4 regions of the Desulfatiglans parachlorophenolica genome follow, and region 1 is predicted to be linked to each of the others. Evidence: riboswitches for the same ligand, from Rfam matches in the RefSeq annotation. Region 1 holds a riboswitch; each other region holds the start of a gene.
The links. A riboswitch is a leader RNA that binds a small molecule or an ion and turns the genes downstream of it on or off. The one in region 1 is predicted to bind cobalamin.
Positions count from the first base shown of each region.

Region 2: it holds a riboswitch for cobalamin, as region 1 does, so the genes downstream of both, ACZ500_RS12350 (TonB-dependent receptor) here and ACZ500_RS21860 (cobyric acid synthase) in region 1, are expected to answer to the same signal.
Region 3: it holds a riboswitch for cobalamin, as region 1 does, so the genes downstream of both, ACZ500_RS10395 (cobalamin-binding protein) here and ACZ500_RS21860 (cobyric acid synthase) in region 1, are expected to answer to the same signal.
Region 4: it holds a riboswitch for cobalamin, as region 1 does, so the genes downstream of both, ACZ500_RS01645 (hypothetical protein) here and ACZ500_RS21860 (cobyric acid synthase) in region 1, are expected to answer to the same signal.

Region 1 covers NZ_AP042460.1:4,705,795-4,711,669, reverse strand. Annotated here, with positions in the region: gene ACZ500_RS21865 (TonB-dependent receptor plug domain-containing protein) at 106-2,145, opposite strand; cobalamin riboswitch at 2,474-2,680, opposite strand; cobalamin riboswitch at 3,093-3,278, shown strand; gene ACZ500_RS21860 (cobyric acid synthase) at 3,422-5,374, shown strand; gene cbiB (adenosylcobinamide-phosphate synthase CbiB) at 5,371-5,875, shown strand, end outside.
Region 2 covers NZ_AP042460.1:2,647,082-2,652,956, forward strand. Annotated here, with positions in the region: gene ACZ500_RS12320 (acyl-CoA dehydrogenase family protein) at 1-512, opposite strand, end outside; gene ACZ500_RS12325 (RtcB family protein) at 684-2,123, opposite strand; gene ACZ500_RS12330 (archease) at 2,197-2,694, opposite strand; gene ACZ500_RS12335 (hypothetical protein) at 2,765-2,896, opposite strand; gene ACZ500_RS12340 (hypothetical protein) at 2,957-3,235, shown strand; gene ACZ500_RS12345 (Slp family lipoprotein) at 3,264-3,779, opposite strand; cobalamin riboswitch at 4,211-4,423, shown strand; gene ACZ500_RS12350 (TonB-dependent receptor) at 4,556-5,875, shown strand, end outside.
Region 3 covers NZ_AP042460.1:2,228,243-2,234,117, reverse strand. Annotated here, with positions in the region: gene ACZ500_RS10405 (ABC transporter ATP-binding protein) at 1-489, opposite strand, end outside; gene ACZ500_RS10400 (FecCD family ABC transporter permease) at 474-1,496, opposite strand; gene ACZ500_RS10395 (cobalamin-binding protein) at 1,493-2,479, opposite strand; cobalamin riboswitch at 2,483-2,686, opposite strand; gene ACZ500_RS10390 (C1 family peptidase) at 3,089-4,438, opposite strand; gene ACZ500_RS10385 (hypothetical protein) at 4,944-5,396, opposite strand; gene ACZ500_RS10380 (hypothetical protein) at 5,699-5,875, shown strand, end outside.
Region 4 covers NZ_AP042460.1:353,785-359,659, reverse strand. Annotated here, with positions in the region: gene ACZ500_RS01660 (ABC transporter substrate-binding protein) at 1-1,483, opposite strand, end outside; gene ACZ500_RS01655 (hypothetical protein) at 1,470-2,294, opposite strand; gene ACZ500_RS01650 (hypothetical protein) at 2,417-2,632, opposite strand; gene ACZ500_RS01645 (hypothetical protein) at 2,815-3,081, opposite strand; cobalamin riboswitch at 3,336-3,539, opposite strand; cobalamin riboswitch at 4,274-4,478, opposite strand; gene ACZ500_RS01640 (hypothetical protein) at 4,772-4,975, opposite strand; gene ACZ500_RS01635 (phosphoenolpyruvate-utilizing N-terminal domain-containing protein) at 4,933-5,337, opposite strand; gene ACZ500_RS01630 (AbrB/MazE/SpoVT family DNA-binding domain-containing protein) at 5,668-5,875, shown strand, end outside.

The DNA of each region.
Region 1 (5,875 bases):
GTCGAAGCGGCGACTCCGCTGGGATGGCCGCTGGAACGGTTCTCTGTCGATGCCGGGTGAGGGGGTTTCCCCCCTGCACCCGGACCCCCCGTGATCAGGAGAGGGTTAAAAGGTGATCTTCGTCCCGCCGTAAATCCAGCGCCCGGGCATGGTAAATCCACTCTCGGTGTACTCCTTGTCGAGTAGATTTTCGGCCCGCAGCCAGACCTCCAGCCACTTGCACACGGCATAGCTCAAGGCGGCATCCACACTCACCACGCTGGGCTCTTCATAACGAACCTTGTTCCAACTCGGGTCATAGAGCGGCACGATCCGGTCGCCGCTCCAGTTGATCCTCACCGAAGCCCTCAGATCCTCCACAGGAATCACCGTCGTGATGAAGCTGGCCTTGTTGCGGGGCAGATATTCCCGCCGGACCCAGATGTCACTGTCCTTTTCCTTGTACTGCGACGACGCATAGGTGTAGACAGCCGCAAAGTCGATCCGCTTGTTGGGTCTCACGTTCACATAACTCTCGAACCCTTCCGCCTTGGCTTCACTGGCGTTTTCATACCGATTCGCAAAACCGTCAAAGATGATCAGATCATCGAAATCGGTGCGGAACCAGGTAAGCCCCATGGTAAACTGTCCGTCCATAAACATCTGATCGACACCGAGTTCATAGCTCCGGCTTTCCTCGGGGCGAAGATCCGGGTTCCCGATGCTGATGACCTGCCCGTTCCACAGGTACCCGCCGTAGGTCTCGTAAAGGGACGGCGTACGGTACCCCGATCCGGTGTGCCCGTGGATCCGGGTGCCTGTATCGAAGGCATAGGCGGCCGAGAACTCCCCGACGGTCTTGGAATCGAACCGTTCATGATGGGTGTAGCGCCCCCCGGCATTGATCCGCAGCGCATCTTCGAGCAGTGACACACCGATCTGCCCGAAGGCATCCCAGCTGTCCCACTGCTCGTTGTAATAGACGGGATCGTAATCACCCAGGTACGGGTTGCGCGGCTCCCGGCCGTCATAGACCGATTTCTCGTAGTCCGCCCCTGCCGTCACCGTGAGCCAATCCAGCGGACGCAGATTGTGCTGCATCTCGAGGTATGTGGTTTCCCCGTCATAGTTGGACTGGTCCCCCGGTGTATCCGACCAGAAGTAGTGCCGCTCCGTTCGGCCGTAAGACCCTCGGAGGCCATAATCCCAAAACGCGGAGACGTCGTGGTTGAAACTCAGGCCCTGCTGGGTCATAAGGCTTTCACGGTGTTCGTCTTCACTGGCCAGATTTTTCACGACCTGCCCGTTGGCATCCAGTGCGGGATTCACCTCGCTCAAGGCGAGGTCGGAGTCGAAGGTGATGGAGCTGAATTCGACCGACATTCCCGGCCCGAACCGAAGACCCGCGCCAATGGTGCCGCCGAGGCTGTCATAGTAATAATCGTTCGGGCCGCCGTTGTTCTCGCCGTCGGTCGTGACAACCTGTGGATCGATATCCAGATAGTAGCGGTCCTCCTTGCCATAAAAGATACGCCCGTTCTGGATAAAGGTGTTTCTCTCCCCCACCTCGTTCCGCCACTCCAACCCGAGCCCGTCGACCCATTTTTCGGGGATCACATTGACGACTCCACCCATCGCCTGGGAACCGTAAAGGGTGCTGCTCGTGCCCTTCAGGACCTCCACCTGCTCGATATTGGAGGCGCCATAGAGGTCTCCGATGAAGTATTGAAGGGTGCTTTGTGTGTCCGCCGCATCCCTCAGGGGAAAGCCATTGTAGCGAAACTGGGTATGCTGGGTTCCGGAGCCGCGGATGCTGATGCCCGAGAATTGCCCGGGGCCCCCGTTGCGCCTGAGGTAAACGCCGGGCAGGTCATCGAGCAACTCGGGCAGAAAATATTGCTCCGCATCGTCACGCTCCTGTGTCGTCACCACGCTGACGCTTTTGGTCACGTGTTCGAGAGGCTCCTGGATCCGATCCGCCGTGACGACGGTCGGCTCCAGATACACCCTGCCGACGTCCTTCTCCTCCGATTCACCGGCAAGTTCCTCCTCAGCACCCGATGCGGTAGCGGCCTTTTCATCTGCAGCCCCTGCAGCCGAAGGCACCCCCCAGAGAAGACACAAAACCATCAAGATCTTCAGCCCGTTCCCAAAATGAATTTTCATAACGCTCCTCCCTCCTCCGTTCCTTGATGCGGGCAATCAAAAAGACGCATACGGTCCCGGCCGGCGGACTGCGTCATCCCATCCGATGAGGCCGGACGGGTGCCGTGAACCGCTGCCAACCGGGCTACACCGCCAGACCTCTTCTATCCGTAATTCGGTCAGGCGGGCGGCTCCGCGACGCACAGGGGAACTGAAGGTTCGAGCATGCCTTTCGGCCAGGCCGATCCCGGCGCAAAGACAAAAAAAATCCCCGGTCGACAAAGTCGATCCGGGGATTCCCCATTTTTATCCCTCAAGAATCTTCAGCCCCTACCCATACCACGAAATACGAGGGCCATGTGATCAGGCAGGTCTTCTGACTTCCCCCCCACTCTGGCGGCCTTCCCACCCGACTTATGACGGGCAGTGGCCATTGGTGCCAAAGCAGTTCCCTTCTCAAGCGGAAAAGGGAGGGGTTACAGCGGCGGGTCCGTCCCCGATTCACACGGGGTTCCCTCTTAAGCTCTTCACGAGCACCTGAACAACTATGGAGTTGATAGCAGGCGCCACAAACCCTGTCAAGAAAAATTTCTTCTCACAGCCAGCCCCATTCGGAACACCCCGGGCTGGAATGTGCTGTTCAAAAAGATCTGCTGTCGATCGGACGACATTCATCCACTCACAGACGTCCGAGGTCTGTTCCCTCTTTCCAGCGCAAACCATGAAAATTTCAGCATTCGAAAAGTCCGGCTGTCTCTTTCCCCGATCACAGTCTTGAAACCCTTCAGCCCTGTTCCTGGAGCACCCTTCCCGTCGCATCCAGAACCGTGTACTCCACAGGGGTAGCGCCAAAATCTGCAAATCAAAACAATCGATGATCTGCGATCGTGAGCATCGCTCGGCATGAGTTATGACAACCTTCAAATCACGGAGTTGAAAAAAAAGTTGACCGCTGATGGCTCGATGTGCCACATTGCGATCAACCGAGTCGCCATTTGCGATGGCATCAAAGGGAAGACGGTGCGAAGCCGTCGCGGACCCGCCGCCGTAACCGGGAACGAAAGCCGCAGAATGCCACTGTCCGATTGGATGGGAAGGCGCGGCCGCTAGGATGATCCGGAAGCCGGAAGACCTGCTCGGGTGGTGGTTGCAGCTTCGATTCCCGCGGAAAAGGAACGGCTGCAGTTTGGATGGAACACGGCATCCCGACTCTGAACATGGAGGGTCGGGATTTTTTTGCTTCGCAAACCTTCATCCTTCGGGGGCCGCTCACCCGGATCGCCCAAGGGGATGCACAATGGATCTTGGACATGGTGGAAATATCGGCCTGCTGGCGGCACGGGCGGGTTTGCCCAGGGATAAAATCCTCGACTTTTCGGCTTCCATCAATCCCCAGGGTCCGCCAGAATCCTTGCGCAGCCTGGTCAACCGCAGTCTGAGTGAGGCGGTCCACTATCCCGATCCTCACGCCTCCGGTCTGGCCACTGCACTGGGTGCCCATCACGGTATTTCGTCGGAGAAAATCGCGGTGGGCAACGGCTCGACAGAACTGCTCTTCTCCTTGCCTCGTGTACTGTGCGTGTCCCGGGCGGTGCTTCCCGTTCCGAGTTACCTGGATTACCGGACTGCGGTGCTGCGTGAAGGGTTGTCCGTCGAGGAAGTGGCGCTCAAAGAAGGCGACGGATTCGCCATACCCTGGAACACGCTCGAAAGGAAACTCAAGGGGGGAGAGATGGTCGTCCTGGGCCAGCCCAACAATCCCACCGGGAGGCTTTTCGAGATCAACCGTCTGGTGGATTTGTCCGACCGTTATCCGGACTCCTTTTTTGTGGTGGACGAGGCCTTTGCCGACTTCGTCCCGAACTACCAAAGCCTGATCCATGCCGAGCGTTCCAACGTCGTGGTGGTGCGCTCTATGACCAAGCTTTATGCCATTCCAGGCTTTCGTCTGGGCTACGCTGTGGCGGATGCCGTTCTGGCCGCCCGATTGCGCGAGTTTCTACCGCCCTGGTCCGTGGGTTCTGTGGCTCAGACCGTCGGCACAGGCGTTTTGCGTGATCAGGCCTACGCCGAAAAGAGCCGTTCGGATGCCGTTCGCCGCCGGGAAATATTGGCGAATGAACTGTCCGCCCTGCCTGGGTTGAAGGTCTATCCCGGTGCAGCGAACTATCTGCTGGTCCGAATCAAGCGGACGGACATCGATGCGGTCGCGTTGGAAGAACAGGTGCTGCGCCAGGGGATCGCTATCCGGGTATGCACCGACTTCGTCGGCCTGGGAAGAGACTATTTCAGGGTGGCGGTGCGGACGACATCAGAAAACCGGTGTCTCGTCGCAGCACTGGCCAGGGTACTCCAGCCATCCCGGCCGACCGCCGTCGTCAAATCCCGAAAAACACCTGCCATCATGTTTCTGGGCACCTCTTCCCATGCAGGCAAGAGTGTGCTGACCGCCGCCCTGTGCCGCATCCTTCTCCAGGACGGTTACACAGTAGCCCCGTTCAAGGCCCAAAGCATGTCACTTGATTCCTATGCGACATCCGAAGGCGGGGAAATAGGGCGCGCCCTGCTGGTCCAGGCTCAGGCCTGCCGTCTGCCGCCCGACGCGCGGATGAATCCGGTGCTGCTCAAGCCCCTTTCAGAATCGGGGTCTCAGGTGATCGTGGTCGGAAGACCGATCGGCAACATGTCGGCCTCCGAGTACATCGCCTGCAAGAAGGATTTGTGGAAAACGGTCCGCGAAGCCTACGACTCATTGGCGGCCGAGGCGGACGTGATGGTGCTCGAAGGCGCGGGGAGCCCGGCCGAGGTCAACCTGAAAACACATGACCTCGCCAATCTGGCCCTGGCCGATCATGCCCGGGCCACGTCCCTGCTGGTGGGGGACATCGACCGGGGCGGACTTTTCGCGGCCTTTGCCGGGACCCTCGACCTCTTGTCGGAGCATGAGCGGTCCCTGATCAAAGGATTCGTGATCAACCGCTATCGCGGCAGACAGGCCTTGCTCGATGACGCCATCGCCTTCACCGAGCGCCACACCGGGCTGCCGACCTTCGGAGTGGTGCCATTCCTGGAGGATTTCGCATTCCCTGAAGGAAACCCTGCCGATTACGAGGCGGCATCCCAGGCCGAAGGTGAAAAGGGACGCGTCGCCGCGCCTTATGAGGTGGAGGCCGCCCTGGAGCGCCTGGCCGCTGTGGTGCGGGAAAATCTGCATATCCAAAAAATCTATCGATCGGCGGGATTGCGATGAAATGGATCCTCTACATCTGGCTTGCCCTCGCCCTGGATTACCTCATCGGCGATCCCCGTCGGCTGCCCCATCCGGTGAAACTGATCGGCGGTTTGGCGATCCGCCTCGAGGCCCCTATGCGAGCCCGGTTCGCATCCGCCAGGATCGCCGGTCTGGTGACGGCCTTGGCCGTCATCGGCATCGCCGCCCTGACCACCTGGGCCTGCCTGACTTTAGCTGAAGGGGCGGCGTCATGGCTGGGGCATATCATGGCCGTCCTCATCCTGTACACCGCATTCGCCGCCAGGGACCTCGACCGCCATGGCCGATCGGTGCAGGCAGCCCTGAGGCAGGGCGATCTGCCTCTGGCGCGGCGGCGGGTCTCCCTGATGGTCGGGCGTGACACCGCACGACTCGACGAGGCCGGCGTGACGCGTGCCACAGTGGAAAGCGTGGCTGAAAACACGGTGGACGGTATTATAGCACCTCTTTTTTTCGCCTTTCTGGGTGGACCGGTGGCAG
Region 2 (5,875 bases), 2.1 Mb from region 1:
GTCCTGGCCGCCACGCAGACCACCTCGGCCACGTCCGCATGGGAGATGAAGGTCTTGCTGCCATTCAGAAGGTAGCCGTCGCCGTCCCTGACCGCCCGTGTACGCAGGCCGGAGACATCCGACCCGGCGTTCGGCTCGGTCAGGCCGAAGGCGATAAGCGCATCCCCGGCGGCCAAGCTCGGCAGATAGCGGGCCTTCTGCTCGGAGTTGCCCGCAAGGAAGATGGGCATGGTCCCGAGTTCGTGGACGAGAAGAATCACGGCGGTGGATGCGCACGCCTTGGCGAGTTCCTCGATCATGACACAGAGGGCGAGAAGGCCCATCTCGGACCCCCCGTAGGCCTCGGGAAAATCCGCGCCGAAAAGTGCGTTTTCCTTGAGGACCTCCACCATGTCCCAAGGGAATTGCGCCTCCTCGTCGCGCCTCTCAGCCCCGGGCGCGACCTGCTCCCTGGCGATTCGGGCCACCGTCTCCTTCAACATCAACTGTTCTTCGGTAAGGTCGTATTGCATCACCTGCCTCCTTGAGGATGAAGATAATGAATGGGCATTCACTCACTCCTTATACAGGATGTCTTTCGGCGATACAAGCCCGTTTTTGAACACTTTTCAGTTGACCGGCGCGCACCGAGTTGTTAAATTTAAAAGCGTTCAGCGAAATGCTCCATATGAGCGAAGGAAAGCCTATCCCTTGATGACCCCCAGGGGGGTCAGTCGAGCGACTTTCCGGGCAAGCCCGGCAGCATGGACCACCTCCACCACTTGAGATGCGTCCTTGTACGCCTCCGGCATCTCTTCCGCCAGTGTTTTTTTACCCTTGGAGTGCACAACGATTCCCTTGTCGTCCATTTCCCGGCTGATCGACCTGCCTTTGGCCCGTTTGAGGGCCTGAGAACGGCTCAACACGCGGCCGGCACCGTGGCAAGTCGAACCGAAGGTCTCCGCCATAGCGCCTTCCGCGCCGACCAGTACGTATGAGTGGGTCCCCATGTCTCCTGGGATCAGAACAGGTTGGCCGACAGGGCGGTAGATTTCGGGAAGGAGCAGATGCCCGGCGGGCAGGGCGCGCGTGGCACCCTTACGGTGCACACAGAGTTCCATGGTCCGCCCGCCGAAACGGTGCGTCTCCTGCTTGGCGATGTTGTGCGCCACATCGAAGAGAAGCTGCATCCGAAGGTCACGGGGGGAAATCCCGAGAACCTTCATAAACGTCTCCCGGGTCAGATGCATCAGGATCTGACGGTTGGCCCAGGCGTAATTCGCTGCACAGGCCATTGCGGCCAGGTAGCGACGCGCCGGATCAGACTGAAGGGGTGCACAGGCGAGCTGCCGGTCCGGCAGGTCAAAGGGCAGCAGGTCGGATTTCTGGCTCATCATTTTCAGAAAATCGTCGCAGATCTGATGGCCGAATCCTCTTGACCCGGTATGGAGGAAAACGGTCACCTGACCTTCGTACAGACCGAAGGCCGTTGCGGTTTTTGAATCGTAAATCGTATCGACAAACTGAACTTCTAGAAAATGGTTGCCTGAACCGAGGGTCCCGAGCTGGTCCATGCCCCGCTTGAGGGCGCGTTCGCTCAGGAGGGAAGGATCCGCCCCGGCCATGGTGCCGCGGTCCTCCGTTCTTTCCAGATCATCCACCATTCCGAAGCCATGCCTGACAGCCCAGGCCGCCCCTTCCACCGCAACCCGGGCCTCCTCGGCCTTCGTGAGTACGACCGCTCCCGTCGATCCGACGCCGGTCGGGACGTTTCTGAAGAGGGCGAGGACCAGGTCTCTGATGCAGGGACGAACATCCTCGGCCGCAAGGGCCGTAGTCATGAGGCGGCAGCCGCAGTTGATATCATACCCGACGCCGCCCGGTGAAACGACGCCGGCCGTGAGATCGAAGGCCGCAACCCCGCCGATGGGAAAACCGTATCCCCAGTGGATATCCGGCATGGCGAGCGAGTGACCCACAATCCCGGGCAACGTGGCGACATTGGCGACCTGCTGGAGACTCTGGTCTCCTCGAACCTGCTTGATCAGCTCGTCGTTCGAAAAAATCAGCCCGTCGACGCGCATGGACCCGGTTCTGGGAATCCGCCATCGGCAGTCGTCAACCTTTTCGAGTTTGATATCCATAGGGGCACCTTCCCTTCTTGCGGCGGCCATCGCAGAACGGTCTCCGGCCGAGGCATCCACCTGGATCCCGTTCCTACAGGTCAAAAATGATGCGTGATTCCCAGTGGTCTCCCTGTTCGTGAACCTCGATCTGGTGATAGGTTACCGCCTTGATCTCACACAGGATCTCGTGAATCTTCGGATCGAAAGGAGTTCGCTTTACAACGGCTGAAAGAAAACCGGGCGAGATCGCCTCGATGCGAACCGAAGTCACGATCTGCCCTTCGCCCTCGAGATTATAGAGGATTTCCCCAAGCCATCGGACCATCAGGTCTTCGAGGTCCGCGGCCTTGACTTCGATCAGGAAATCCCGGCCAACCCCTTCTTCCAAGGGGACGACCATCATCTGCATCATGTACCCGGCCGCGTCCTCGAAGAGGACTGCAAGATCCGGACTCCGTACGACGATGCCGAAATCGGCCGTGTGATCGAGGACCAGGATCTCCGAACGTCCGTAAGCGATCGTCTGCATGACGTTGCCCCGTGAAGTTTGGATCGAATCACCGAAAAACCCGAGGTGACTAGAGTCCATCCGGAATCATCCGGCACAACCCAGTTTCCAATCCGGAAATGAGGATTTTTTCTTCACACGCTTCGCGTGCTCAGTCCCACCGCTTCGCGGCGGGTCCCGGTTTGCCAATATCAAGGAACTCAAGCGCTTGCGCGGAGGCGACCTGTGGGTCGCCGCACAAGCAAACGTGCAGATCGACGCCGAGATCGGCAAAAAAGACCATTTCCGGGTAGAGATTTACTATTGAACAAGACACCGCAACGGTGTCGATGGAGGTTGAAAGATGCGCTGTTCCTTCTGCAAAACCACGATCAAAACCCACGACAAGATACTGCGTACCGACTCCTGCCCCAAATGCGGGCGGGATCTGCACTGCTGCAAGCAGTGCAAGTTCTATGACACGCACGCCTACAACGATTGCCGCGAGGTCTCAGCCGAACGGGTCGTGGACAAAGAGCGCGCCAATTTCTGCGAGTATTTTCTCCCCCGCGGCTCGACCCGGGAATCCGTCAACCCGGTCACGGAAGCGCGCCGGGCCCTTGAGGCGCTCTTCAAGAAGTGAGCGAGGCGAAAACAGCTGCATCCTGCCGCTAAAAGCCCTCCCAGGACCTGGCGCCGCGGTCGAAAGGATAGCGCGGCCACAGTTTGAGGTCCGGCGGCGGCATCATCGGCCAGACGTGGACTTCCAGAGCCTCGATCATGAGGCAGCCTGAACCGCAGTAGCTGCCTTCATCCTTTTCAAGCCCGATGATTCTCCCGACAACCGTTATCTCCTCATCGGGAGGATTCGAATGCCCGATGGGTCTCCCTTTGGAGGAAACCAGAAAAATGCCGGCTGAGTCCATTTTGCAGTGGGGCCGGCCCTCATGGTTCAGGGGGCACTGCTGCACCGTTATCAGGGTCCGATCGGATTCCTGCCGAAGAGCCAAAACCTTTCCCCCCAGAAGAACGGTTTTGCCCTTGTAGGACTCCAACTCGGACACCAGGGTGCTGAAAGGCACGTCGGCTTCCGCCGTGTTCCGCAGTTGCGGCGAAATCGGTGAACACGCCCCGAGCAGAAAAAGCCCGGCAGCCAAAACAACCGGTATTCCTGTCTTTCTTTTCATGGCAATGCCTCCAGAGGGTGGAACCTTTCAACAACCAAAGCCTCGGATCGACGGCTCACTACCTTTTGAATGATACGTTTTATCCTCCGGATTTTCAATCCTTCCCGTATCCCCGCACATTGTTCGACCGGCATCATCCGGCAGCGCCCCCCTTTCCATCCCGTCTCTTTGCTTGACCTCCATGCATTCTTTTGATAGGAAGTGGCTGTCCGATAATGTTCATCGAGTACGGACACGTTTTCGATCCGGAAATGAGGATTTTCCTCCGCCGGGCGCGCCGGCTCAGCTCCACCCCTTCGGGGTGGGTCCCGGTTTGTCCCATATGAGAGAAATCAAGTGCTTGCGCGGAGGCGACCTGGTGGTCGCCATACGGGCAGGCACGCCGCTTGACGCGGAGATTGGCCAGGAAGACCCTTTCCGGATGGAAACCAGGAAGATTGGTACGTTCAGGTGCCCGCAAGGGCTCAAAAGGGAACTCCCTTAAAAACGGGGACGGACCCGCCGCTGTGACTCCGCTCCTTTTTCTGTGTCGGCAGGGAAAGGAAACCTTTCGACCACGAAACGCCACTGTCCAAAGCCAAAGGATGGGAAGGCAGCCGAAAGGGCGGAGGAGTCAGAAGACCTGCCTGAACAGGGATACAACACCCTCGTGGTACAGGGTCACATCCCGGATCCCGTGGATAAAAAAGGGTCATCCCCGGATCGCAAAGCGGTTCGGGGATTTTTTTCTCCGGACGCCGACTCGTTTTCTAAATCTACAGCGGAAGGAGAACATCATGAAACCCTGGATCAAGACATTTTGCTGCAGCATCGCCGTAGTGGCACTGGCAACGATCGGCAGGAACGCGCCGGCCGCCTCCGAGGATGCGGTCCGGATGGAGACCGTGGTCGTCACCGGAACGCGCACCGAGCAGGCCGTTCAGGAGATCCCGGCCCATGTGACCGTCATCGACGAAGAGGCGATCGAAAACGCCAATGCCAACAACGTGGCGGAACTGCTCCGCTCCGAAGCGGCGGTTGTGGTACGGGATCTGTACGGCAACGGGAAAGTCGCCCAGGTCGATCTGCGGGGATTCGGCGAAACGGGCCCCTACAACACCCTGGTGCTGGTGGACGGGCGGCGCGTGAACGAGATCGATCTGAGCGGGGTCGACTGGACGCAGATCCCCCTGGACCAGATCGAGCGGATCGAGATTGTCCGCGGTGCCGGAAGCGTCCTCTATGGGGACAACGCGTCCGGCGGGGTCATCAACATCATCACCAGAACGCCGGACAAGGGCTTCAGCGCCGCCGTGGCCGGCACCGGCGGGAGTTATGGACGGGCGAAAGGCTGGGCCCGGGCAAGCGGCGGAACCGATCAGGTGGCGGCCTTTCTTTCCGCCAGCTACGACTCGATGAACGGCTATCGTGAAAACGGCTACCTCCGCACCCGGGACGTCGGGGCGAAAGTGGCCTATGACCCCACGGACACGCTGAGTTTCAATCTGAGCGGGGCCCACCACTCGGACGACTATGGTCTGCCGGGACCGTTGACCGAAGCGGCCTATGCCGCCGACCGCCGTCAGGCGAACGCCCCGGATGACGGCGCCGAGAACACGGACCAGTACCTGAAGCTGGACACCCGGATCGATTTCGGTGCACTGGGCTACCTCGCCGCCGATCTCGGCTACCGCTACCGAGACACCGACGAAGAATTCGTCAGCTACAGCTTCTCGGCCCAGCGGCAGATCGACACGTGGTCCTTTACACCGCGCTACGTTTTCGAAAAGCCCCTCTTCGCCCGCCCGAACACGCTGATCGCGGGGGCGGACTTCTACTGGGCCGAGATGGATCTCGACACCTTCTACGGGGCTCCGCTCTCCCCGTCAAACCGATCGAACGTCTCCCGGGACAGCTACGGGTTTTACCTCAACAACGACCTGTCCGTCCTCGACAACCTGATTCTGTCCCTGGGGGCGCGCCGTGAAGCGGTCGAATACGACATGAGGCAGGAAGACCTGAGCGGTTTTCTGGCGCCGCTCGACGACACGGTCGACGCTCATGAAAACGCCTACAGCGCCGGACTCACCTATCTGTATCAGGAGGAATCCTCGGTC
Region 3 (5,875 bases), 2.5 Mb from region 1:
CAGGATGATTTCCGGTTCCTGGGCGAGTGCCCTGGCGATCAGCACGCGCTGCTTCTCGCCCCCGGACAGTTCGTGGATCGATCGATCGGCCAGCCGTTCGACATCCACGGTGCGCAGGGCCTGCATGGCGATCTCGATATCCCGGTCGCTCTCGAACTGGAGGCGCTTCAGGTGAGGTGAGCGGCCCATCAACACAACCTCCAGCACGGTGAACGAGAATTGAAACGGTTGTTCCTGGGCGACGAAGGCGATACGGCGTGCGAGTTCGCTGCGTTTGAACGCGCCGATGGGGCGTCCGCTGAAGAACACCGTGCCGCTCTCCGGTTTGAGCAGTCCATCCATGAGCTTCAGCAGGGTGCTCTTGCCGGACCCGTTCGGCCCGAGGATGCCCACCAGTTCACGGCTCCCGATTTCCAGGCGGATCCCTCCGAGGGCCAGGGTGTCTTCGTAGCGATAGCTCACGTCGTCGAGGGTCAGGATCGGTTCCATTGGCTGCCTCGGGTCCGCAGAAGGATCACGAAAAAAGGAGCGCCCAGGAAGGCCGTCACGACCCCGACGGGCAGTTCGCTGGGCGAAACCACCCAGCGCGCGAAGGTGTCGCAGACGATCAGGAGGATGGCCCCCCCGAGGGCCGACACAGGGACGAGAAGCCGGTGATCCGGGCCGAACATCATGCGGGCGAGGTGCGGCACGATCAGTCCGATGAATCCGATCAGACCCGAAAGGGAGACGACCAGTCCGATCATCAGGGATACCAGCAGAAAACAGAGGAGCTTGGTCCTTTCGACGTCCACCCCCATGTGGCAGGCCGTCTCGTCCCCGAGGGTCATGAGATTCAGATCGCGGGCGAAGCCGTAAAGGATCGCCGCCGCCAGGATCACGACGGGCGCGATGATCGCCGACTGGCCGAAATGGCTTTGGGACAGGTCGCCGTAAAGCCAGAAGAGCATGGTGTGCAGACGGCTGTCTGTGGAGGTGGAGACGAAGAACATGATGACGGCGGTGAAAAAGGCGTTGATGATGACGCCCGTGAGCAGAATGGTCGAAGACTCCATCCCCATCCTGCGTCTGCCGAGAAGGAGGACGAGGAGGATGGTCACCAGTGCGCCCGCAAACGAAAAGACCGGGATGCCCAACTGAAAGCTGAAGCCGAGCATGATCCCGATGATGGCGCCCAGAGCGGCCCCGCTCGATACCCCGAGGATGAATGGTTCGGCGAGAGGGTTGCGGAGAAGCGCCTGAAAGACGGCGCCTCCGAGGGAAAGGGCGAAGCCCACGAGGCCGGCGAGCAGGACGCGTGGGAGGCGGACCTTGAGAACGATCAGCTCCGTTGTGCCGCCCGTACTTTCCCCCAACAGGGTGCGGCAGAGTGCCGAGAAGGAGATGTCGGCCGTTCCGAGCCAGAGAGAGAAGAGGATCGCCCCGCCGAGAAGACCGCTCATGACGGCTGAAATAAGAAGGACCTTGCCGGGGGTTACCCGTCGATGCAGGATCATGGCCGCTCCCAGAGGATTTCCGGGTGGATGAACCGGGCCGCCTCTTCGAGACCGTCTACGATGCGGGGCGAAGGGCGGTCGACGAGGTCCGAATCGATCAGGTGTACGCGGTGGCTGCGGGCGGCCGGGATGTCTGTCAAACGCAGCCAGCCCTGGCGGGCCTCTTCGAACCGGCCGCCGCGGTCCATGGAGGAGACCAGGATCACGTCGGGTCTCTGGCGGATGACCTCTTCCAGGCTGATCCTGGGGTAGGTGAAGGGCTCCTCGCTGAATGGGTTCCAGCCGCCGGCCAGGGTGATCAGGTCGTTCAGGAAGGTGTCCCGATTGATCGTCATGATGGGGCGCAGGTTGATCTGCACGAAGACCTTCGGCCGAGGCAGACCGCGGACCTTTTCCGCTACGCGTTCGGCGCGGGCCTTCAGGGCCTCGGCCGCCGCCGCGCCGTCCCGGGTGGCGCCGCAGACGCGCCCCAGGAGCGTGATGGTGTCCAAGGCCTCGTAAATGTTCCGCGGGTTGGTGGTGAAGACCCGGATGCCGGCGGTTTCGAGGGTCTCGACGACGCTCCGGCTGTTCCCATCCGCCGTGGCGATGACGAGGTCCGGGGCGAGGCTGATGATCTGCTCGATGTTCAGGTTGACATAGCTCCCGACCTTAGGCTTGCCGCAGGCCTCCGGCGGGTAGGTGCTGTATTGGGTGACACCCGCCACCCGGTCTCCCAGGCCCAGAAAATACAGGATTTCCGTGATGCTGGGGGCGAGGGAAACGATCCGTCGAGGGGGTGAGGGCACCGTAATGTCTTTTCCCGTTGCGTCTCGAAAAACCCCGGCCGATGCGGGGACCGCAGCCGATGCGAAAACAAGGCAAAGACAGGCGCAGAGATGGCGGATCAGCTTCATAGTAAAAAAAACCCCCGAATCACGTTCTGATCCGGGGATAGCCCTGTTCATATCCGAGAGATCCGGAGACAGCCGTCTTTCCGTCACGGCACGCATCTCCCTATCCAGGCAGGTCTTCTGACTTCTCCGCCCTTACGGCGGCCTTCCCATTCCGGTTACAGCGGAACAGTGGCTATCATGGCCGTAAGGTTCCCGCGTTTTTCAGCGGAGCGGAGTAACAGCGGCGGGCCCATCCCCGATTTGCACGGGGTTCCCTATTAAGCCTCGAAAGGCGCCTGAATAACCTTGAAGGGCTTCCCGCTCCGCAGGGATCGGGGCGCCCGCACACGCTTCAAAACCAGACAGGATGAGATGGATCAACACCGGGAAATGGAGCGAACACACGGCTGAACTTCACACCAAACCTGTCCTGCACCAGGACTCCCCACCAAAGCAGCAACGCCGCCTCGGCGCGATTTCCAGAGTGAAGCGAGTTTCACAATTCTTCCAAAAATTCATTATAACGCGAAAATTGAAATTTTGTCAAGCGGCAAAACACTCCTGGTACCTGGAGGGTGGTGCGGCACAATAAGACCGGGGAACAGCAGCGCCCTTATCTATAGATCAGATCCGTGAAACCAAAAGGGCAAGGCCCACCCGGACGGGTGGGCCTTGCGGATCCGCGAAGGTCTTGCTCCTATCGGCTCAGGAGGAATGCTATTGCAGGATAAAACCGAGGAAAGGCTCGCCGGAGGCCCGGTGACGTTCCATCTGGTTTCTAAGCTGATTGAGAAAGACCCGGAGGTCGAGGGGCGCAGCCTCTCCTACGCCACCTATGAACCCCATCACCTCATCCGTATTTTCGATCACGCCGTAGCCTCCCTGCACGACGCTTTGAACGGCTCCACGATTGGCCTTGACGAGCTGTCGGGCCTGGAGCAGCAGCCTCGGATGGGTCAAAAGCACCCGCAGGAAATTGTCCGCCTGGTTGTAAATCATACCCGAGCAAAACTGCCCGAAGGCGGTCTCGGCCATCACCTTGTCGCGATAGTCGCGGAAGAGGGCGAGGTCCCCGGCGACAGGGAACATGGTTCGATAGGCGGCGTACCAGTCGACGCTGGGGCCGTAGGCGCTCCCGTACTGGTAGGTCCAGTATCCGAACTGCACGTCACCGGCCAACTGGCTGTAGCCGATATTGAAATACCCGCCAAGGCCTCCCCAGGAGGACCCCCAGCTGTTCTTGCAGATAAAGGAACTGTTCGAGTCGTTCCACCCGACGACGAGGACGAAGTGGTTGCCTTCATATGTTCCGCTTGTCTTGGTGTAAACGCCGGTGCTGTAACTGTAAAAATCGCTGTAGACTTTATACCACACAACCACGGGGCCGTTGCTATAGATAGCGTTCTTGATCTCGGTGCTGGTCGCGACTTCACCGCTGTTTGCATAATCCCAATTTGTAAGATAATAGGCGTCATCCTGCCAGTTGGCACAGGCATTCGCGCAGGGTCCTTTGGTTCCGGTGTAGGGATAGCAGGATTCCACCGCTGTGCCGGGGTTCTTCAGGTAATCCGACGCGGTGCTGGCATAGCCGCCGGTGCAGTCACCCGCGGTGCTGCAGGAAAGCACGATCTGCTCCGAGAGGTCGAGAGTGGAGCCGGGAAGGCTGTTGGTGATCATGTACTTGGACTCGAGGGCGGCCACCGTCGCAAAGCAGAAACAGGAGCCGCACCCGCCCTGGTTCTTGACCGAACTGACGTAGTTTGAACCACTTATGTTGCGCCAGTCGTACTGGGATGGGAGGACGGTAAACAGGGGCGCCGCGGCCGGCACCTCGGCCTCGGGGCCGGCCGTCTCTTCCATGGCTCCCAGGAGCTTCCGGCGCTCTTCAGGGGTCATGCGTGTGATGGGGTTTTCGGCTGCGACCCAATCAGCCCCCGCGGCTTCGATGGCTGCGTTGATCTCGTCGATGGTCTCGGTGCAGAGCACGACGTTCGGTGAAACCAGGAACAACGCCGCCAGGATCACGAGGCCGGTGAGTGAAAATAGAGACCGTTTGTAATTTTTCATCCTTCTACCTCCTGATTCAGCAAAAAAAAAGTGGCCGCACCAAGGCGGATCAACATGCTCAATCCTGCTCACTCTGGCCGATCTGCGTATCGATTGGATCCTCCCACGATCCCTTGAATGGACGCAGAGCGCCACGATGTCTTTGGGTGAAAGGTCAGAAGTGAAAAAATCCTCCGGATAGCGCTATGGATAAGGTGAAATCTCTTCAGGTAACGATGAATCAAAACTCTTGGCAACAATTGGTCCGGTTGGGTTGATTGAATGGCTGCCCGATGATCAGGTACAGCTGATGGATTCCACGCATTGGTCAAGGAAATACGCATGGAAAACAAACAAATCAAAGGCTTGAGCGGAAGACATTCCCTGAATTTCCACGCAAGCAGATAGACGGATCAACATGGAAATCGGCCAAAAAGACCATTTCCGGATGGAGAGTGATCAAAAAATCTTCAGGCGAAACGGTGACATCTACCGGGCCTTCTCACTGGACGGACAGGCTTGAGGATTATCGCTGGGTGTTTTCAAAATAATCACTGCGATCAATCCCGGGAAAATCGAAAACGACCGGCGAACAGGTTCCTTTTTGAATGATTCCAAGCGTACAGTCGAAGCTTTTCCCGACCTCGATGCCATATTTCCGGAGAAATTCCGGTCCGGGATGCCAGGAATTGGTCAAGGTGAGCGATTGCTGCTGATTCTCCAGGTGAGCATAGGCGTGATCGAGTGTCTCCCCGGTGGTGAAGAGAAATCTGACTTCATATTGCTGGTAGGATGGTCCGCCTGTGGTTTTGGGGGCGCCGCTCTTCTCGATCGATACGATCTTTGCCTGCCCGCTGTAATGCTTGTAGGTGCATGGGCCGGTTGACAGGGATTTTTCCGTCGCTTGCTGGTGGTTTGCACAGGAAAACTGGGGCACGATGAAAACCAGCAGGGTCATACAAAAAAGCATTTTCCACATGTGTCGGTCCTCCTGAAAGAGATCGCTAGGCAGCCTCCACGAGGCACGGATGGAAGGTTCTCCTGGCTCCATGGCCAACCAGCAGGGTCCCCTGCTGCGCCGAATTCGAGATCGAAGGAAGGAGACTAAAGAATTGATTATCAAACACCTCGAAATTCATATCATCGAAAGCAGAAAGAAGCAATCAAAATTCTACCTTTTTCCATGTAAATCCCTACGGAGGTGCTGCCCATAAGCGGGATCGTTCTTACACGTTCTTAGTCGGTGTCAAGGCTGCGATTCCGCCCGGTTTCCATCCGGAAATGGTCTTTTTTGCCAATCTCGGCGTCAATCTGCACGTTTGCTTGTGCGGCGACCACCAGGTCGCCTCCGCGCAAGCGCTTGATTTCATTGATATTGGCAAAAAATCCTCATTTCCGGATTGGAAACTGGGTTGTACCGGGAAATCATTTCCGGATGGATATGAGGTAGTTTCCATC
Region 4 (5,875 bases), 1.4 Mb from region 1:
CATTAATTTTTTTGAACTGTACATCTACAAAAGACGCTGCCCGCTTCTCTTCAACGTAAAACACCGAAAGAAATTCAATGAATTTTATGTGCGCGTCCAGGTCCTTGGCGATCCTGGTTGAGGTCAATACGCATGGGATGGAGAGTTCTTCGAGCTTTGGGATAACGCCTTCATCCCAGGTAAAAACCACGTCCGGCTGGATGGCCCTCAATCTCTCGAAATCGATCGACTTGTACTCCCCGAGATAGGATATGCTGCCGTCTTTAATCCCCTCTCTTATCTCAGGGATGTGCCATCTCTCCTCAGAGGCGATAACACCTCTAACGCTGTCCAGCCGTCCCAGCTCTTTGATCAGCGCAGCATCGTATCCAGAATACACAACGACCTTTTGCACAGGGATTCTTATGGCTTTTCCCTCTTTGTCTGTGTTCTTGGCGGTGTCAGTACGCGGCACCAGCAGCACTTTTCTCCCGATGCCGTCCGTGATTTCCTTGGAGCCGTTCTCGAGAGACTTGATGGAAAACTCGCCGTACTGCTCGAAATCTGTACTGCACCCCCCGAATAAAAGCACAAAAAGGTAAGAGACCATCAGTAGATGAGGCATGCCAGGCCGTCTGTTTATCGTCTTGGATCGTTGCGACCCCTCGTAATGCTTAACAGGCATGCCGTAGAACACCTGCCCGCCGTTGATACGGGACTGAATGACAGAGATGAGGTAGAGTACAAGCCCCAATCCAAACATAACTCCCCCCGCAATCATCAACCTGATGCCCGGGTCTCTTCTGAGCGTCATATTGATATAGGGCGGCCTCTTGTTCCCTTCGCTTTTTGGGGAAAAATCTTGAATGAATAGGCCCCACCCCTTATACATCATAGGGTGGTTCATGGAGATTCTCTTTTCATGATCCTCATGCCGGTCGTAGATGGAAAGAGTCCCAGAAACGGTTTTTGCCTCTCCTTCCATGCCCAAGAACTCACGATCTCCCTTGAAGAAATCTATCCTCAAATCCTTCAGAACAACAACTATGTCAGATCCCGGAACAATCATACTTCCTCCTACGTCCAGTATATGCCCATGCGAATTGACCCCAAGCGTATGGCTTGCAAGCTGCCCCAAAAGGAGAAAGAGAAAGCCGAGATGAATAACTGATGGAGATAGCTTTAAAGCAAGTTTCAAAAAACCATTCCCATAGAATCTTTTGATAACGGAAATCACCTTGTTTATGCTGCACACCGATGTGGTTATTCCAAGAGATAACAACAAATACAAACAGACAAAGAACCACCAAGTGGCTTTGAGATTGTTCAGTCCATATGTGACAACCCATTCTTGAATCGTTATGCTGTCAAGCACTGCAAATATCTTCGGATTGTCTCTCATGATGAAAGAGCCTACCAAAATATCCGCAACAATAAGATATATCAGACAGACTGAAAGAGAAGGCCTTCCCAAAAAGGTCCAAATCGCCCTAAAAGAGATCATACAATCCGCCATTAAATACTCTCGGAATATGCATTGCGCCAATCTGAGGCAAGTAGTCCAAGCTTAATATCATTACTGCGCCTCCCACAAGTATCCAGATCTTTTTGTTTTGATCCCATCCTTTAAAAAGGTGAAGATGCAAAAAACCGGCATAGTAGAGCCAGACTGCAATTGAATGAAAATAGTAGTGATTCCACGAAACCGTGTCAGATCTTCCCGCATAGCTCCATAACATGCCAAACATGCCCGATACTGACATGAAGGCAAACCCCCAGATAATCATCTGATACGGAATACCATCTCTTCTCTTCCTCACAAGAGAGCAAACGGCAAGATAGGCCCCGGTTATCAGACAGCCATGGCCAACAAAGGCAAAAAGATGAAACAAATGTGCGTGGATGCTCTTTGACTGCATGGTAAAGGGCGGGTAGTACCCTTCTGAAAAAAAGACAGCGACAAGCGAGAAGAGTGCGATGAGCGGTAGGAGGGATAGGCCGTCTTTTGCTGTTCCTGAAATGATGAGGACAACGGAAACGGCGGCTACGCATATGGGGAGGAAGAACGGTTCCTCGAACATGTTGCAGTACGGCCATACAATGACTCTGCCGGATATCTCAGAGACTGCATTGATCAAAATGCCTGCTGTGAAAAACCAGATGGCAGGCTTCTCCCTTGCCAAAAGGTGAAAGACCGTACCTACCAGGTAAAAGCCGGCCGCGATATAGAAACTCTTTAGCGGAAATGTCAAGGAAATCACGCTCTGCCCTTTCTCCGGTATCCTCAAGAATTGGCCTAATTGCCGCTCTGCCAATCTTTTCCCGACGCAGAATGCCCCCTTCGCGGCCGAACTCCAAATCGAGCAGGAGGCGTAGTTGCCCTCGCCGTCCTCCCATACCGCCAGTCATATGGCTCCGTACCATAGCGGTACAGTAATTAGTCTCCATCCGGGAATGCTTTATCCAGCATGACCCGCTTTCCAATCCGGAAATGAGGATTTTTCTTCACCGCTTCGCCGCTCAGTCCCACCGCTACGCGGCGGGTCCCGGTTTGGCCAATATCAAGGAACTCAAGCGCTTGCGCGGAGACGACCTGTAGGTCGCCGCACAAGCAAACGTACAGAGTGACGCCGAGATTGGCCAAAAAGACCATTTCCGGATAGAGACTAATTACATTGAAGCTGCTTCACGAGACCGAGCAGCGACACGACTCCAAGCTTTGTGAAGAAGCGCACAGGGAAGGCCTCGTTCATATGGGAAGCGACACCGAATTCCACTTCCGCCAAGTCTGGGGATATAAACCCTAAGCATGGGCTGGGGCACGTACCGACCCTCCTACAGTTCTTTCTCAATACGCTGCCATTCAGCGTTGAGATGTTCCATGAAATTTTCGATTGATAGGCCGTCAACTCCGGGAGCACTCTTGTTCGCCCTGACTCGGCGATAGGCCCCCGACATGTCCTCACGTTCAACCACTGCTTCCATTGAATGAAGATTCTTCGCCTGGGAGTATCCCGTCCCCGCGGTGACGTTTGACGCACCAAGCCCTTGCTTTCCGCACAGATATCGGACTTTGAAGATATGTGACTCCTCATCCAGCATGACCACCTCATGTAAGGTTCCTGTTCGTCGGACCAGCGCCTTGCCTGCGCCTTCTTTCAGCTCCTGTCTCCTGGCTGGCACCCTTGCCGTCCGGCTAACACCTCCCCCTGACAGGCGTGTAGAGGACTTTCACCTCCACGATTGTGGGCTCTCCCGGGCGCACACAAAAAAAATCCCCGGACCGTAATGAACCGATCCAGGGATTTCCCAATTTTACCCTTAGAACCGTTGAGCCACCTCTGTCCACGAAGGTTTGCTCTCTCACCGTTCAGGCAGGTCTTCTGACTCTCGGATCTCCCTACTTGCCGCGCCTTCCCATCAGATAATCAGTCACTTGCTGACCACCCAACAGTGGCGATGTGTGGCTTTCGTCCCCGATCACAGCGGCGGGTCCGCCCTCGATTCTCACGAGGTTCCCCTTTGAGCCTGCTCCAGGCACCTGAACGGCAGATTATATTCTTATGATGCTAATGATGCTATTCGTCCATAGGAAACATTTCAAGAAAAATTCTTGCACAAATAATACTCAATATCATTGACTTAAGAAGCCGGGGCTAAGGTTTTTACTTGCATATATAGCAAGTTATACTTCTCTGTCAGCAGTATAAAATGAATCAAATGTCAATTTCAAAGGAAGTGACATATGCATACGGAAAAATTATGTAAAAATGTTGCGCTTGGCACAGAATCTACTTTCCAAAATTTGCATCAAACCGATTAGGTTCCTTAGAAAACATTTCCATTTTCATAAATTTCTTCAACCGCACAGTTTCTCTGAAAAATATTTTTCCCACAATCGTAAGGTATCCTTCACTGCCGTTTTATTTTTCCTCATGCATCTCGTCCACTGTTCATTACAGAGAGAAATCGACGAGTTTTTCAGCTTCTTGGATCTTCCGATCGCTCCGAAAGAAAGGTCACGGCTGGTATATCTATCGTCTATGAAAAACAATATCGTGCATCTCTTTACTCGACGACCCATCAGCAAAATCCTTCAAGCCATATCCATACTGCTCAGCAAGTCTTTATCGATTATCCGACCAAGCCGGAAAAATCCCGGGAAGAGGGAATGCACAAACCAGCACGTCCGATCCGGTCCCCGGACAAAAAAAACCCCGACCGAAATAACTCGATCCGGGGATTTCCCAGTTTCATCCTCAGAACCACAGAGCCACCTCCCTCCGCGAAGGTTTGCGCTTTCTCCGTTCGGGCAGGTCTTCTGACTCTCGGATCTCTCTACTTGCCGCGCCTTCCCACCAGACGATCAATCATTTACTAAACACCCGGCAGTGGCGATATGCGGTTTTCGTCTCCGATTACAGCGGCGGGCCCGTCCTCGACTTTCACGAGGTTCCCTATTAAGCCTGGTTAAAGGCACCTGAACGAATTTTCTTCTTTCAGAGGAAAGCTACTGAGGGCAAGAATAAAAGTCAAGAAAAATTTGGTATCGTTCTGCGACGTTCCCAGTTTACACCCAAAGGCCTTGTTCAGGCCCTTCAGTTAGAGAAGCGAACTCCCTGACTTTCCCGACATATCCACCATCACCCCGAAAGAGGGCGTGTCCATCGTTGCGATGAGGGATCCTGACGACGCTGGAGACCTCTATACCCACGATGGTGCACGTATCTGCGCCAAGAATGCCATCGTCTCCTTCGGATCCTCCCTCTTGATTTTGGGCGGTGTTATGGGGTCATTTGCCGGTCTCCCGCCGCAGGCAGGCCCTCACCTGGTCGGCATCCTCCAGGGCGAGGACAGAGCGGGCCAGGTGTCTGGCCTCACCGCTGTCAACCGTTAGGATCGTTTTCTTCACCTCCGGGATGCGCGGCGCAGTAGCCGAAAGGGAACTGAACCCTAGCCCGATGAGCACGGGGATGGCCAGGGGGTTGCCGACCATGTCCCCGGCCGGGTTTCCCGGCACGCGGCGCAGGATGTTCTCGTAGATGCAGGCCTGCCCACCTCCTCGGCCTGCCCGGCCCTGGCGCGCAGGACCGGGTCTGGAAGTGCGCCGAAGATGACGGCGAGGTCGTTTACGCTCTGCACGACGGCGTCAGCCGCCGGCCGACCGGACTGGATCCGGTCCGTAATGCTTCCGTGGAAAAGCGGGCTCTCCGGCATGGCCAGGAGCGCCTCCCTCGCGGCACCGTCTTCCAACCCTAGGAGCGCCGCCGCAACCTCCCGGCAGACGGCCTCGAGGCGCCCGAGTTCCAAGGCCGCCTCCTGCGGGTCGAGTTTCCGGCCGCTGACCTCAAATTCCACATGCCGAAGCCTGAACACCGGCCCGATGCCGATCCCAGGCGAAAGGGCCTACCCCTCTATGCAGTGATTCGCTGCCAAGCGCTCCCTCCTTGCATTCCATTGTCCCTTCCGGCCCGCGGCAACGATCCCCCAAGACGGCATGCGGGGGCTTCTCCCACTGGCTGAACTTCATGTCTTTTAACCCCAATCAGCCGTCGAGGCAAAGATTAATATGCCCGAAGACGAGCTTGATTCAGCCAAAAGGGCATCCATTACCCTTTACTAGGGCATTGCAATCCGCTCCTAAAAGTATTACTATGAGCAGTAATACCATCCACCGGAGGCACAACCATGAGAGTCACCACAAAAGGCCAGGTTACCATCCCGGAGCGCATCCGCGACAAACTGGGCATAACGCCGTCCACCGAAGTCGATTTCATTGAGGAAGGCGGCCGCGTTTACCTCGTGAAAAAGGAAGGGAGCAGGCCCTACACCCGGAAATTCAGGACCTTGCGCGGCGCAGCGACCGTCAGGATGACAACGGATGAGATCATGTCAC